2 regions of the Rhodobacter capsulatus SB 1003 genome follow, and region 1 is predicted to be linked to the other one. Evidence: riboswitches for the same ligand, from Rfam matches in the RefSeq annotation. Region 1 holds a riboswitch; the other holds the start of a gene.
The links. Region 1 has a riboswitch for cobalamin ahead of RCAP_RS10120 (energy-coupling factor ABC transporter permease). Riboswitches for the same ligand answer to the same signal wherever they lie in the genome.

Region 1 (7,883 bases):
CTGGTCGGCCAGCCGTCCGCAGCTGCAATGGAGCGGGCAAAGATGAGGGTGGCCGGTGTCGGTTTTCGGCCGGGAACCGGGTCAAAACCGCTGCGTCAGGCGGTCGCCACCGTGGGAGAGGTGGATGCCCTTGCCACGGCGCGCGAAAAAGCCGAAGAGCTTGCCGCCGCTCTGCCCGAGTATCGGGTGATCGGCGTCATGGTCGCGGGGGTGGACACGCCCGCGCAATCGGAGCGGGTCCGGGCGCTGAAAGGCACCGGCTCGGTCGCAGAGGCGGCGGCCTTGGTCGCGGCGGGCAAGGGGGCGCGGCTGGTGCTGCCCCGACAGGTGATCGGCGGGGTGGTCCTTGCCGTGGCGGAGGGAGAGGACGAATGACGGTGCATTTCATCGGCGCGGGGCCGGGGGCGGCGGATCTGATCACGATCCGCGGCCGCGATCTGATCGCGTCCTGTCCGGTCTGCCTTTACGCCGGATCGCTGGTGCCCGAAGCGCTGCTGGCCCATTGCCCGCCCGGCGCGAAGATCGTCAACACCGCGCCGATGAGCCTTGATGCGATCATCGACACGATCGCCGAGGCCCATGCCGCGGGCCAGGATGTCGCCCGGCTGCATTCGGGGGATCTGTCGATCTGGTCGGCGATGGGCGAGCAGCTGCGCCGCCTGCGCGCCCTGAACATTCCCTATGATGTGACGCCCGGTGTGCCGTCCTTTGCCGCCGCCGCCGCGACCCTTGGGGCCGAGCTGACGCTTCCGGGCGTGGCGCAATCGGTCATTCTGACCCGCACCTCGGGGCGGGCCTCGGCCATGCCCGCGGGCGAGACGCTGGAGAATTTCGCCCGCACCGGGGCGGTTCTGGCCATTCACCTCTCCGTGCATGTGCTTGACGAGGTTGTGCAAAAACTGGTGCCGCATTACGGCGAAGATTGTCCGGTCGCCATCGTCTGGCGCGCAAGCTGGCCCGATCAGCGCGTCGTCCGGGCGACGCTGGCCACGCTGCAGACCAGCCTTGGCGCCGAGCTGGAGCGCACGGCGCTGATCCTGGTCGGCCGGTCGCTGGCGACCGAGGATTTCGACGAAAGCCGTCTTTACGCGGGCGATTACGACCGCCGCTACCGGCCGCTTGGCACGCATCCGCGCTTTCCGGAGGGCAGCGAATGAGCGGTTTCGTTTCTTTCGTCTCCTCGGGCCCGGGCGATCCGGAGCTTCTGACGCTGAAAGCTGCCGACCGGCTCGCCAAGGCCGATGTGGTGCTGTTCGACGATCTTTCCGCCGGGGCCGATCCTGGGGCCATGCCCGCCCGGGGGGCCGAACTCATCGCGGTCGGCAAGCGGGCCGGGCGGCCCTCGCCGAAGCAGGATCATGTGAGCCGCTTGCTCGTCGATCATGCGCTGACCGGGCAACGGGTGGTGCGGCTGAAATCGGGCGATTCCGGGCTTTTCGGCCGGCTTGAGGAAGAACTGGACGCGCTGACCGGCGCGGGCATCGGCTACGAGATCATCCCCGGCGTGCCCTCGGCCTGCGCCGCCGCCGCCGCGTCCGGGCTGCCGCTGACCCGCCGTCTGACCGCGCGGCGGGTGCAATTCGTCACCGGCGCCGATGTGACGGGCGATCTGCCCGAGGGGCTGAACTGGGCGGCGCTGGCCGACAAGGGGGCGACGACCGTCGTCTTCATGGGCAAGCGCACCTTTCCGAAACTGGCCGCCGATCTGATCGCGCATGGGCTGGCCCCCGATACGCCCGCGCTTCTGGCCGAGGCCGTGGGCCACCCCGGGCAAAGCGTCACCCGCTCGACCGTGACCGATCTTGCCGCAAGCCTTGCCGCGGAACGCTCCGACAAGCCCGCGCTCATTCTTTATGGTCCGCTTTACGCGCCGGAGGCCTGAGATGATCGAGCTTTCCCTGATCGGCATCGGCACCGGCAATCCGCGCCACATCACCGGGCAGGCGGTCGATGCGATGAATGCCGCCGATCTGATCCTGATCCCGCTCAAGGGCGCCGACAAATCCGATCTGGCCGGGCTGCGGCGCCAGATCTGTGCCGCGCATCTGACGAACCCGGCCACCAAGGTCATCGACTTCGCGCTGCCCGTCCGCGACGCGTCGAACCCCTCCTATCGCAAGGGGGTGGACGACTGGCACGATGCCATCGCCGAGACCTGGCTTTCGGAAATCACCGCGCATGTTCCGGGGCTTGAGGGGCGGGTGGCGCTGCTCGTCTGGGGCGATCCCTCGCTTTATGACAGCACCTTGCGCATCGCCGAACGGCTGAAATCCCGCCTGCCGCTCACGACGAAAGTCATCCCCGGCATCACCGCGATTCAGGCGCTTTGCGCCGCCCATGCGATTCCGTTGAATGACATCGGCGCGCCGGTCGTCATCACGACGGGGCGGCAATTGCGCGATCACGGCTGGCCCGCGGGCACCGAGACGGTGGTGGCGATGCTGGACGGTGAATGCTCGTTTCAAAGCCTGCCGCCCGACGGGCTGACGATCTTCTGGGGCGCCTGTGTGGCCATGCCCGAAGAGGTGCTGATCAGGGGGCCCGTGGCCGAGGTCACCGATGAAATCCTGCAGGCCCGCGCCGATCTGCGCGCCCGGCACGGCTGGGTGATGGACATCTACCTGCTGCGTCGCAATGTGCCCGCGGCGTGACGCTTCCCGGCCTTGACCTCGCCCCGCGGCGCGGCTACTCCAACAGGCGATGGTTCCCAACTGGACGGGATTAATAGGGAACACGGTGAGGATTACCCATCAGGGGCCTAATCCGTGGCTGCCCCCGCAACTGTGAGCGGCGAGACGACGGTCGAAGACCACTGGCCCCCCCGATCCACCGGGGAGAACGGCCGGGAAGGTGACCCGAGTTGATCGAACCGCAAGTCAGGAGACCTGCCATCGCTCTGGCGTCGCAAGCCTTCCCGGGGCGGGGTGTCTCCGGTCAATCCGAAAGCGGCGCGTTCGATGTGGAGTTGTTCGCATGCATATCATGGAGGGCTATCTGCCCGTCACCCATGCCATTGGCTGGTCCCTTGCCGCCGGCCCCTTTGTCGTCGCGGGCGCGGTGAAGATCCGCAAGATCGTCGCCGAGCGTCCCGAGGCCCGGATGACCCTTGCCGCCTCGGGGGCCTTTGCCTTCGTGCTCTCGGCGCTGAAAATTCCGTCCGTCACCGGCTCGTGCTCGCATCCGACCGGCACCGGGCTGGGCGCGGTCGTCTTCGGCCCCTCGGTCATGGCAGTGCTTGGGGTGATCGTGCTGCTGTTTCAGGCGCTTTTGCTGGCGCATGGCGGTCTGACGACGCTTGGCGCCAATGCCTTCTCGATGGCGATCGTCGGGCCCTGGGTGGCCTGGGGCGTCTATAAACTGGCGGGCAAGGCCGGGGCCTCGATGGCGGTGGCGGTGTTTCTGGCCGCTTTCCTCGGCGATCTGGCGACCTATGTGACCACCTCGCTGCAGCTGGCGCTGGCTTACCCCGATCCGGTTTCGGGCTTCCTCGGCGCGGCGCTGAAATTCGGCTCGGTCTTCGCGCTGACGCAGATCCCGCTGGCGATTGCCGAGGGCTTCCTGACCGTGATCGTCGTCGATGCGCTGGCGGGCAAGGTCGATGACAAGGACAAATTGCGCATTCTGGCCGGGGAGGCACGCTGATGAGCAGCAAACGGACATTGTGGCTGCTGGCCGGAACCGTGGCGCTGGTGGTGGTGCCGCTTCTGATGGGCGGGGAATTCGGCGGTGCCGACGGGCAGGCGGCCGAGCTGATCGAGGCGACCGTGCCGGGCTTTGCCCCCTGGGCCGATCCGCTCTGGGAGCCGCCGAGCGGCGAGGTTGAAAGCCTGTTCTTCGCGCTGCAGGCGGCCCTTGGCGCCTTTGTCGTGGGGCTGGTGATCGGCCGCCGTCAGGGTGCCGCAAAGACCCGCGAGCAGAACGCCCCCGCGCCCCGGTCCTTCCCCGCGGAATGAGTATCGCCTCGATCGATCGGGTCGCCGCGCAAGGCCGCTGGCGCAACCGCCCGCTGGCCGAGAAGTGCCTGATCGGTCTTGGTTTTCTGGCGCTTGCCGTGACCGTGCCGCCGTTTCCGGGCGCGGTTCTGGTCACGGTCGCGATCCTGGCCTTCACCTTTCTGGGCGCTCGGGTGCCTTTGCGCTTCTGGGCCGCGGTCGCGGTGCTGCCGCTGGGCTTTCTGACCACCGGGGCCGCGGTGCTGCTGATCCAGATCGGACCCGACGGCATCGGCCTTGCGCCTCAGGGCCCGGCCAAGGCCGCCGCGCTGGTGATGCGGGCCAGCGCCGCGACCTGCTGCCTTCTGTTTCTCGCCACCACCACGCCCGCCGCCGATCTGCTCTCCGGTCTGCGCCGCTGGCGCGTGCCCGCCGAACTGATCGAGATTGCACTTTTGACCTATCGCTTTGTTTTCATTCTGGCCGAGGAAGCGGCGGCGATGACCACCGCGCAGCGCGCGCGTCTGGGCCATGCCACCCGGCGGCGCTGGCTGCGCTCGACCGCACAGGTGATCGCGGCGCTGCTGCCGCGCGCGCTCGACCGCGCCCGGCGTCTTGAAACCGGGCTTGCGGCGCGCAACTGGCAGGGCGAGATGCGGGTACTTTCGACCCGGCCCGCGGCCTCGCCGCTTGTGCTTGGCCTGATCCTGACCTTGCAAGCCGCGATCCTTGCGGCCGGAGTGTTGCTGTGACCCCGATCCTGGCCGCCGAGGCCCTGACTTACGCTTTCCCGGGCGGCGTGAAAGCGCTTGATGATCTCTCGCTTGCCGTGCCGCAGGGCGAAAGCCTGGCCATCCTTGGCCCGAATGGCGCCGGAAAATCGACGCTGCTTTTGCATCTGAACGGCACGTTGCGCCCGCAATCGGGCCGGGTGCTGCTGGGGGGCACCGCCACCGGCCATTCCCGCAAGGATCTGACCGACTGGCGCCGCCGCGTCGGTCTTGTGTTGCAGGATGCCGACGACCAGCTTTTCGCCGCGACGGTTTTCGAGGATGTCTCTTTCGGGCCCTTGAACCTTGGCCTCTCCGAGGCCGAGGCCCGCGCCCGGGTTGAAGAGGCCCTTGCGGCGCTCTCGATTTCCGATCTGCGCGACCGGCCCACGCATATGCTCTCGGGCGGGCAGAAGCGGCGCGTGGCGATTGCGGGCGCGGTGGCGATGCGCCCCGAGGTGCTGTTGCTCGATGAACCCACCGCCGGGCTTGATCTGGCCGGGACCGAGCAGCTTCTGACCCTGTTGCACGGGCTGCGCGCCGCGGGCATGACGCTGGTCTTTTCCACCCATGATGTCGAACTCGCCGCCGCTCTGGCGGACCGGGTGGCGCTCTTTCGCACCGGCCGCGTTCTGGCCGAGGGGGCGGCCGCGGCGGTGCTCTCCGACCGCGCGACGCTGGCACAGGGTGGGCTGCGCCCGCCCCTGGTGATCGATCTGGCGCTTTCGCGCGCGCGATCACGGCCTTTTGGCCCCCGAAGCGCGCTGCCGCGGACCCGCGACGCGCTTGCGGCGCAGATGGCGGGCTGGACCCGGCGTTAGCCCGGTTTTCCTTGCCCGCGCCTTGCGTTACCTTGCCGCCATGGATCAGACGCCCGCCCCCCAACCCCCTTTGCCCGCCTCGGTCGGCGTCCTTGTCATCGGCGCGGGGCTGGCCGGGCTTTGCGCTGCGATCGAGGCGGCGCGGGCGGGCGCCTCGGTGCTGGTGCTCGACGCCGCCCCCCCGGCGCGGCTGGGCGGCAATGCCCGGCACGGGCGCAACATCCGCGTCGCTTCGGACATCGAGACGCCGTTTCAGCGCGACAGCTACCCGGCCGAGGAGTTCGAGCGCGATCTGCTCCGCGTCGGCGCGGGCGATCCGGATCTCGCCCGGGTGCTGGCCGAGGGCTCGCGCGATCTGGCGGACTGGCTTTTGGCGCAGGGCGTGCGGCTGGAACCCTGGGCCGCGGGCAATCTGCCCTATTCCCGCCGCACGGTGTTTTTGCGCGGCGGCGGTCAGGCGCTGACGAATGCGCTTCTGTCCCGGGCGCGGCGTCTGGGCGTCGAGATCCGCGCCGGGATCGCCGTCGACCGCCTGCCGCCCGAGGCCTTCGATCCGGCGCATGACGGCCCGCTGACGGTCACGGTCGGCACGCATCGGATCACCACGCAGGCGCTGGTTCTGGCCTCGGGCGGTCTTGGGGCGAACCGCGACTGGCTGGCAAAGACGCACGGCCCCCGAGCCGATCACATCGCCAACCGCGGCACGCCCGAACAGCTGGGCGGTCTGCTGTTGCAGGCGCTGGCAGAGGGCGCGCAGGCGGCGGGGCTGCCCGGCGATGGCCATGTCGTCGCCGTCGATCCGCGCGCACCCTTTCACGATGCGGGCATCGTCAGCCGGGTGGACGGGATGCAGCACGGGATCGTCGTCGGCGCCGATGGCCGCCGCTTTGCCGATGAAGGCGCGATCCGGGGCCCCGAGCGCCATTCGGTCTGGGCGCGCCAGCTGCTTTCCCGCCCCGATCCGCGCGCCTGGATCCTTCTGGGGGCTGACGCCGCAAAGACGCTGCCGCCGATGGCCTGCCCGCCGCTTTCGGCCGACACGCCCGAGGCTTTGGCCGGGCTTTGTGGCATCGACCCCGGGGGGCTGGCCGAGACGCTGAACCGCCCGCCGGATCCGCCGCGCACGGGCGAAATCATGCCGCTGGTTGTGCCCTTGCACGCCATCCCGATGATCCCCGGCATCGGCTTCACCCGCTACGGGCTGGTGGTGGACGCCTTTGCCCGGGTGCGTCTGAACGATGCCGTCGCCCCCAGACTTTTCGCAGCCGGAACAAATATGTGCGGGGCGATTCTGGGACAGGGCTATCTGTCGGGCGCGGGGCTGACCATCGCCGCCGTCTTTGGCCGCATCGCCGGGCGCGCGGCGGCCAGGCTTGCGCCAAAGGTCCGTTCCCTGTCGCAGCCGTTGCCGTCCCGTCCCGTTGTCATCGACCCCGTGCCCGACCCCTTCGCCGAGGCGAAACGGGCGCTGAACCTGTGCAACAGCTGCGGCTTTTGCACCGGGCTTTGCGCCGTCTTTCCCGCCGCGCAGGGCCGCCCCGATCTGACCCGGGGCGATCTGCGCCATCTGGCGCATCTGTGCCACGATTGCCGGTCCTGCCTGCATGATTGCCAATATGCCGCCCCGCACGCCTTCGGCATCAACCTGCCCGCGACGCTGGCCGACGTGCGCCGCGCCGAGTATCGTGAGCCCTTGCGCCCGGCGCAGGCGCTGTTTGCGCTTTGCTGTGTGCTGCCGCCGCTTCTGCTGCTGACCCTGCAACCGCTCGAACGGGTTTTCGCTAGTCACACCGGCCCCGGCGCCTTTTACGCGCTGATCCCGCATCCGGTGATGGCCGGGGCGACGGGGGCGGTGATGGGCCTTGCCGCGCTGGGGCTGGCGCTGCGGCTGGCGCTCTTCTGGCGGGCCGGGCGCGGGCCGGTGCCGGTCGATGCGCCCGCCTTGCGGGCCGGGATTGTCGACGCGCTGACCCTGCGCAACCTTGCCGATTGCGAGGATCGCGCGGGCCCCGCCGGGCGGCTGCGCCGGATTGCGCATCATCTTTTGGCGGGCGGCTTCGGGCTGACCTTTCTGGCCACCGTGGCCGGGTTCGTGTTGCACAAGTTGGGCCAGCCCGCGCCCTATCCGCTGCTCAGCGCGCCGGTGATCCTGGGCACCTCGGGCGGCGTGGCCATGCTGGCGGGGCTGGCGCTGATGTCCTTGCGCCCCGATCCGCTGAAGACGCCCGCGATGGCGCGCTCCGACCGTTTCTTGCGGGGGCAGCTGGCCTTGCTTGCAGGCACGGGGCTGGCGCTTCTGGCGCTGCGCGACACCCCGGCGATGGGGCTTTTGCTGGCGCTGCATCTGGGGGCGGTCGCGG
Region 2 (7,883 bases), 1.3 Mb from region 1:
GGATCGGGGCCGCCCTTGATGCTTTTGCTGCGGAAATCGAAGCCGATCTGGACCTTGATGCGCTTCTGGATCTGGCGCGGTAGCGGCCGCAGTCCGATGGGGACATGAGCGAACTCATAATTATCCTGATGATTATGAATTTGCTGAAAGGTGACTTGTGGCCTATCTGCCTTCCACCCGAGGGAGATTGCCATGCTGACCCAGACCCTGCCCCGATCTGCGGCCTTTGCCGCAATTGAGGCGCTTTCGCGCCAGCGGATCTTGATCCTTGACGGGGCGATGGGCACGCAGATCCAGCAGCTTGGCCTGAGCGAGGACGATTTTCTGGGCCACGGCTCGGGCTGCGCCTGCCGCCATGCCACCGATCATCCGCAAAAGGGCAACAACGACCTGCTGGTGCTGACCCAGCCGCAAGCGATCGAGGAGATCCATTTCCGCTATGCGATGGCGGGGGCGGATATCGTCGAGACGAACACCTTTTCGGCCACCACCATCGCGCAGGCCGATTACGGGCTGGAAAGCGCGGTGTTCGACCTGAACGCCGCGGGGGCGCGGGTGGCGCGGGCGGCGATGGACCGCGCCGAGGCCACCGACGGACGGCGCCGCTTCGTTGCGGGGGCGGTGGGGCCGACGAACCGCACCGCCTCGCTCTCGCCCGATGTGAACGACCCGGGCTTTCGCGCCGTCACCTTCGACGATCTGCGCACGGCCTATGGCCAGCAGGTGCGCGGTCTGATCGCGGGGGGCGCCGATATCCTGCTGATCGAGACGATCTTTGACACGCTGAACGCCAAGGCGGCGATTTTCGCCTGTTTCGAAGCCTTTGCCGAACGGGGCGAGCGGCTGCCGGTGATGATTTCCGGCACGATCACCGATGCCTCGGGGCGCACATTGTCGGGGCAGACGCCGACCGCGTTCTGGCATTCGGTGGCTCATGCCCGGCCCTTTACCGTGGGGCTGAACTGCGCGCTGGGCGCCAGTGCGATGCGTCCGCATCTGGCGGAACTGGCGGGCGTCGCCCCCTGCGCGATCTGCGCCTATCCCAATGCCGGGCTGCCCAATGCCTTTGGCCAATATGACGAAACCCCCGACCGGACCGCCGCGCAGGTGGCCGAATTTGCCCGCGAAGGGCTGGTCAATGTCGTGGGCGGTTGCTGCGGCACCACCCCCGATCACATCCGCGCCATCGCGGAAGCCGTGAAACCTTTCCCGCCGAGGGCCCTGCCATGAGCCGTTATCTGCGCCTTTCGGGGCTTGAGCCCTTTACCCTGACGCCCGACATTCCCTTCGTGAACATCGGCGAGCGCACGAATGTCACCGGCTCGGCCCGGTTCCGCAAGATGATCGTCGCCCGCGACTATGCCGCCGCGCTGGATGTCGCCCGCGATCAGGTGGAAAACGGCGCGCAGATCCTTGACATCAACATGGACGAGGGGCTGATCGACAGTCAGGCGGCGATGGTCGCCTTCCTCAACCTCTTGGCCGCCGAGCCCGACATTGCCCGGGTGCCGGTGATGATCGACAGCTCGAAATGGGAGGTGATCGAGGCCGGGCTGAAATGCGTGCAGGGCAAGCCCGTCGTCAATTCGATCAGCCTGAAGGAGGGCGAGGAGATCTTCCGCCATCACGCGGCGCTGTGTCTGGCCTATGGCGCGGCGGTCGTCGTGATGGCCTTTGACGAAGAGGGGCAGGCCGACAGTTTCGCCCGAAAGACCAGCATCTGCGCCCGCGCCTATCGCATTCTGGTCGAGGAGATCGGCTTTCCGCCCGAAGACATCATCTTTGACCCGAACGTCTTTGCCGTCGCCACGGGCATCGAAGAACACGACAATTACGGCGTTGATTTCATCGAGGCCGCTCGCTGGATCCGGGCCAACCTGCCGCATGCCCATGTCTCGGGCGGGGTGTCGAACCTGTCCTTCAGCTTTCGCGGCAACGAACCCGTGCGCGCGGCGATGCATGCGGTGTTTCTTTACCACGCCATCCGCGCCGGGATGGATATGGGGATCGTCAATGCCGGGCAGCTGGTGGTCTATGACCAGATCGACCCCGAGCTGCGCCAGGCCTGCGAGGATGTGGTGCTCAACCGCCAGCCCAAATCGGGCGGCACCGCGACCGAGCGGATGCTGGAGGTGGCCGAGCGCTTCCGCGGCGGCGCGCGCGAGGAAAAGACCCGCGATCTGGCCTGGCGCGACTGGCCGGTGGAAAAGCGGCTCGAACATGCGCTGGTCAATGGCATCACCGAATTCATCGAGGCCGATACCGAAGCCGCAAGGCTTCTGGCCGAACGCCCGCTGCATGTGATCGAAGGGCCGCTGATGGCGGGGATGAATGTCGTCGGTGATCTGTTCGGCGCGGGCAAGATGTTCCTGCCACAGGTGGTGAAATCGGCGCGCGTGATGAAACAGGCCGTCGCCGTTCTGCTGCCCTACATGGATGCCGAAAAGGCCGCGCGCGGCGGCGAGGGGCGCGAAACCGCGGGCAAGATCCTGATGGCCACGGTCAAGGGCGATGTGCATGACATCGGCAAGAACATCGTCGGCGTCGTGCTGGCCTGCAACAATTACGACATCGTCGACCTGGGCGTGATGGTGCCGCCGCAAAAGATCCTGGAAGTGGCGCGGGCCGAAAAGGTCGATGCGATCGGGCTTTCCGGGCTGATCACGCCAAGCCTGGACGAGATGGTGCATCTGGCCGCGGAAATGGAGCGCGAGGGCTTTGACATTCCGCTGCTGATCGGCGGGGCGACCACGTCGAAAGTGCATACGGCGGTGAAGATCGCCCCCGCCTACAGCCGCGGGCAGGCGGTTTATGTGCTCGATGCCAGCCGGGCCGTGGGGGTGGTGGGGGCGCTTTTGAGCCCGAACCAGAAGGTCGATTACGCGGCGCAGATCCGCGCGGACTATGCGCAGATCGCCGCCCGTCATGCCCGCGACGAGGCCGCCAAGGTGCGGCTGCCTTTGGCCGCGGCCCGGGCCAATGCGCTGCGGCTCGACTGGTCGGGCTATGCCGTGCCCGCGCCGCAATTCCTTGGCCCGCGCGTGATCGACGACTGGGATCTGGCCGAAGTGGCGCGGTATATCGACTGGACGCCCTTCTTCCATGCCTGGGAATTGAAGGGGGTCTATCCGCGGATTCTCGATGACGCCGAAAAGGGCGAAGCGGCGCGGGCACTTTTCGCCGATGCCCAGGCGATGCTGGCGCAGATCATTGCCGAACGCTGGTTCACCCCGCGCGCCGTGGTGGGGTTCTGGCCCGCGCAGGCGGTGGGCGACGATATCCGGCTTTACACCGACGAGAGCCGGACCGAAGACCTCGCCACTTTCTTCACCCTGCGCCAGCAGACCGGCAAGCGCGAAGGCCGCCCGAATGTGGCTTTGGCCGATTTCGTCGCGCCTGCGGGCACGGTGCCCGATTATCTGGGCGGCTTCGTGGTCACCGCGGGCCCCGAGGAAGCCGAGATCGCCGCGCGGTTCGAAGCTGCCAATGACCATTATTCCGCGATCCTGGTCAAGGCGCTGGCCGACCGCTTTGCCGAAGCCCTGGCCGAGGCCCTGCATCAGCGGGTGCGGCGCGACTATTGGGGCTATGCGCCCGAAGAAAGCTTCGCCCCCGATCAGCTGGTGGGCGAGCCCTATCGCGGCATCCGCCCGGCGCCCGGCTATCCGGCCCAGCCCGACCACACGGAAAAGCTGACGCTGTTCCGGCTGCTTGGGGCCGAGGCCGCGACCGGCGTGCATCTGACCGACAGCATGGCGATGTGGCCCGGCTCTTCGGTCTCGGGGCTCTATATCGGCCATCCGGAGGCCTATTATTTCGGTCTGGCCCGGATCGAGCAGGATCAGGCCGCCGATTACGCCGCCCGCAAGGGCATGGCCTTGGCCGAGGTGCAGCGCTGGCTGGCCCCGGTGCTGGGGTCGGCCGCGCCCGCCGCCGCTGCGGTGGCCGCGTGATCCTGTCTGAAAGCGCAGACGGCGCGTCGTTTTTGGCACGCGCCCTCTGCGACAATCTGTCAGTCTGAAGGCCTCAGGGTGCCCGTCCGCAAGGCCGGGAGAATTGGGAAGCCGGTGCAAGACCGGCGCTGCCCCCGCAACGGTCAGCAATGAGGGACGGCAAGGCCACTGGACCCCGGGGTTCGGGAAGGCGCTGCGCCCGGGTGCGAAAGCACGCATTGCAAGCCCGGAAACCAGCCCTGTGACCGCCGGGCCCCCGGGCCCATCCATCCAACCAGCCCTTGCGGGGAGGCAGGGGCAAGTGAGGTGCCGATGCCAGACGCATCCGACATCCGTGCGCAGCTTGCCGCACGGCGCAATGACCATTCCCTGCCGCAACCCTTTTATTGCGATCCGGGGATCTTTCAGACCGATCTGACGCAGGTCTTTTACCGCGAATGGCTGTTTGCCATTCCCGCCTGCCAGCTCGTCAAGCCCGGCGATTACGCGACGTTGCAGGTGGGCGCCTATCCGGTGATCCTGGTGCGCGGCGCCGACGGGATGATCCGCGCCTTTCACAACGTCTGCCGCCATCGCGGCCAGCGGCTTTGCGCCAAGACCACGGGCAACAGCCCGAAGCTTGTCTGCCCCTATCACCAATGGACCTATGACCTGGACGGAAAACTGCTCTGGGCCAAGGACATGCAGGAAGATTTCAACCCCGCCGCGCATGGGCTGAAAAAGGTCCATTGCGTCGATATCGGCGGCATGGTCTTCATCTGTCTGGCCGAGGTGCCGCCCGCGATCGCCGATCTGGCGGGCACGCTGGGCCGCTATCTGGCGCCTGCCGGGCTGAAACAGGCGCGCGTTGCCCATGTCTCGACCATCGTCGAGAAGGGCAACTGGAAGCTGGTGATCGAGAACAACCGCGAATGCTATCACTGCGGCGGCTCGCATCCCTCGCTCTGCCGGACCTATTCCGACAATCCGCGCATGACCGCGATGGAGGGCCCCGAGGCGGCGAGCCCCGATATTCTGGCGCATTGGACGCGCTGCGAGGCGGCGGGTCTGCCCTCGCGCTTCGTGCATCATCCGCAGATGCAATGGCGGCTGGCCCGCATTCCGCTGCTGAACGGCGCTGAAAGCTACACCATGAGCACCAAGGCCGCGGTGCGGGGCAAACGGCTGGGCGAGATGCCCTTCAACGATGCCGGAAGCCTGCTTTTCTTCCATTATCCGAACACCTGGAACCATTTCCTGGCCGATCATGCGATCGTCTTCCGGGTGCTGCCGATCTCGGCCACCGAGACCGAGGTGACGACGACCTGGCTTGTCCCCGGCGATGCGGTCGAGGGGGTGGATTACGACCTGACCGAGTTGACCGAGGTCTGGATGGCGACGAATGACGAGGACCGGCAGGTGGTCGAGGAAAATCAGGCCGGGATTCTGTCCCCCGCCTATGAGCCCGGCCCCTATTCGACGCTGCAGGAAGAGGGCGTGATCCAGTTCGTCGACTGGTATTGCGGCACATTGGATGCGCGGCTGGCCCCGCCGCTGGCGGCGGAGTGAGCGATGGACCGGATCAACTGGGCCAGCGCGCCATGGAGCGATGCCGAGCCGCTGGAATGCGCGATGGTGGTGCCCGAAACCGCCGATACCGCCACGATCACCTTCCGCGCGCCTTCGGGCGCGTGGTTCGACTACCTGCCCGGGCAGTTCCTGACGCTGGATCTGCCGGTGCCGGGTCAGCCGGTCAGCCGGACCTATACGATCTCCTCCTCGCCCTCGCGGCCCTTGTCGCTCTCGGTGACGGTGAAGGCGCAGCCCGGGTCGGTGGGCTCGCGCTGGCTGATCGAGCAGCTGAAACCGGGGATGCGGCTGCGGGCACACGGCCCCGCGGGCGAGTTCAGCCTGCGCCGCCATCCGGCGCGGAAATATCTGTTGATCTCGGCGGGCTCGGGGATCACGCCGATGATGTCGATGACGACCTGGGCCTGGGACAGCGGCGAGATGCCCGATATCGTCTTTGTCCATGCGGCGCGGCGGCCCTCGGACATCATCTTCCGGCCGCGGCTCGAGCAATTCGCGGCGCGGGTGCCCGGCTTGCAGCTGCGCTTCACGGTCGAGGAGGTCGAGCCCTTCAGCGTCTGGCACGGCTTTCGCGGCCGTCTGAACCAGATCATGCTGGGGCTGATGGCGCCCGATTATCTGGAGCGCGAGGTGTTCTGCTGCGGTCCCGAGCCCTTCATGCGCGGGGTCAAGGACAGCCTTGCGGCGCTGGGCTTCGACATGAATCGCTATCATCAGGAAAGCTTCGGCCCGCCCGAGACCGCGCCCGAAGCGCTGCCCGAGGCATCGGAGGCCGCCGAGATCCGTTTCACCGCCTCGGGGGTCAGCACCGCCTGCGCGCCGGGCGAAACCGTTCTGGCGGCGGCGAAACGGGCGGGGCTGAACATCCCCTCGGGCTGCAACTTCGGCCTTTGCGGCACCTGCAAGGTGAAGAAAACCGCGGGCGAGGTGCAGATGCTGCACAATGGCGGGATTTCCGAGGACGATATCGCCGCGGGCTATATCCTCGCCTGCTGCTCGCGGCCTTCGGGCAAGGTGGCGGTCGAGATCTGACCGCCCCCCTTCAACCCGTCGTGGGCAGCACGCTTTGCGCGATCGAGGCATCGAGCGCCTCGAAAGCCGCAAGGCCCAGCGTCGCGTAAAGCTCTGCCCGGGTCTGCATCTCGGGCAGAAGCGCGGTGGTGGCGCCGTCGCGGGCAAGCGCGGCGTAAAGCCGTTCCTGCGCGCGGTTCGCCACCCGCAGGGAGGACACCGGCCAGATCACCATCTGATAGCCCAGCTCCTCGAACTCGGCCGCGGTCAGGGCCGGGGTGCGGCCGAATTCGGTCATGTTCGCCAGAAGCTTGACCCCGGGCAGCCGGGCGCGGAAGGCGCGGAACATCTCGACCGAAGTCAGCGCCTCGGGGAAGATCGCATCGGCGCCCGCCTCGACATAAAGCTGCGCCCGCGCCACCGCCCCCTCGATCCCCTCGGCGGCCGCCGCATCGGTCCGCGCGATCACCACCAGATGCCGCCGTGCCCGCACCGCCGCCGCGACCTTGGCCGCCATCTCGGCCGGGCTTGCTAGTTTCTTGTCGTTCAGATGGCCGCATTTCTTCGGCAGAAGCTGGTCTTCCAGATGCACCGCCGCCGCCCCGGCCTCTTCGAACACCCGGACCATGTGCATGACGTTCAGCGCCTCGCCATAGCCGGTGTCACCATCGACCAGAAGCGGCAGCCCCGAGGCCCGCGTGATCTGGCGGATGAAAAAGGCGACCTCGTCCACCGTCAGGATGCCGAGGTCCGGCAGGCCCATCGAGGCCGACATCGCCGCGCCCGACAGATAAAGCGCCTGAAACCCCGCGGCTTTCGCCTGCAGCGCGGCCATGCCGTTATGCGCGCCCGGCAGGCGCAGGATGCCGGGCCGGGCCAGGGCGGCGCGAAACCGCGCCCCCGCCGGGGCCTCGGGATGATCGGAACCGATCAGATAGGGCATGTCTCACTCCGTCCGGTTGGGCGCGGTCAAAAGGCCGCCGCGGGCTTCAAGGGGCAGGAAGGCCCGGGTTTCGGGGCCGGTGTAATTCGCCGAAGGGCGGATGATCTTGCCGTCCAGCCGTTGCTCGATCACATGCGCCCCCCAGCCCGCGCTGCGGGCGATGACGAAGATCGGCGTGAACAGCATCGTCGGCACGCCCAGCTGATGATAGGAGACCGCCGAATACCAGTCGAGGTTCGGAAACATCGCCTTCGTCTCGGCCATCACCTGTTCGATCCGCTCGGCGATGTCGAACATCCGCAGCGCGCCGTGATGCAGCGCCAGCCGCCGCGCCACCTGCTTGATCACCACATTGCGCGGATCGGCGATCGTGTAGACGGGATGACCAAAGCCGATGATCACCTCTT

Region 2: it holds a riboswitch for cobalamin, as region 1 does, so the genes downstream of both, RCAP_RS16555 (aromatic ring-hydroxylating oxygenase subunit alpha) here and RCAP_RS10120 (energy-coupling factor ABC transporter permease) in region 1, are expected to answer to the same signal.

Annotation. Positions count from the first base shown of each region.
Region 1 covers NC_014034.1:2,192,139-2,200,021, reverse strand. Annotated here, with positions in the region: gene RCAP_RS10145 (bifunctional cobalt-precorrin-7 (C(5))-methyltransferase/cobalt-precorrin-6B (C(15))-methyltransferase) at 1-46, shown strand, start outside; gene RCAP_RS10140 (cobalamin biosynthesis protein) at 43-375, shown strand; gene cobM (precorrin-4 C(11)-methyltransferase) at 372-1,157, shown strand; gene cobA (uroporphyrinogen-III C-methyltransferase) at 1,154-1,882, shown strand; gene cobF (precorrin-6A synthase (deacetylating)) at 1,884-2,651, shown strand; cobalamin riboswitch at 2,686-2,907, shown strand; gene RCAP_RS10120 (energy-coupling factor ABC transporter permease) at 2,974-3,642, shown strand; gene RCAP_RS10115 (energy-coupling factor ABC transporter substrate-binding protein) at 3,642-3,953, shown strand; gene cbiQ (cobalt ECF transporter T component CbiQ) at 3,950-4,684, shown strand; gene RCAP_RS10105 (energy-coupling factor ABC transporter ATP-binding protein) at 4,681-5,523, shown strand; gene cobZ (precorrin-3B synthase CobZ) at 5,564-7,883, shown strand, end outside.
Region 2 covers NC_014034.1:3,541,010-3,548,892, reverse strand. Annotated here, with positions in the region: gene RCAP_RS16570 (cobyric acid synthase) at 1-83, shown strand, start outside; gene RCAP_RS16565 (homocysteine S-methyltransferase family protein) at 193-1,230, shown strand; gene metH (methionine synthase) at 1,227-3,953, shown strand; cobalamin riboswitch at 4,013-4,209, shown strand; gene RCAP_RS16555 (aromatic ring-hydroxylating oxygenase subunit alpha) at 4,266-5,501, shown strand; gene RCAP_RS16550 (hybrid-cluster NAD(P)-dependent oxidoreductase) at 5,505-6,554, shown strand; gene prpB (methylisocitrate lyase) at 6,565-7,476, opposite strand; gene prpC (bifunctional 2-methylcitrate synthase/citrate synthase) at 7,480-7,883, opposite strand, start outside.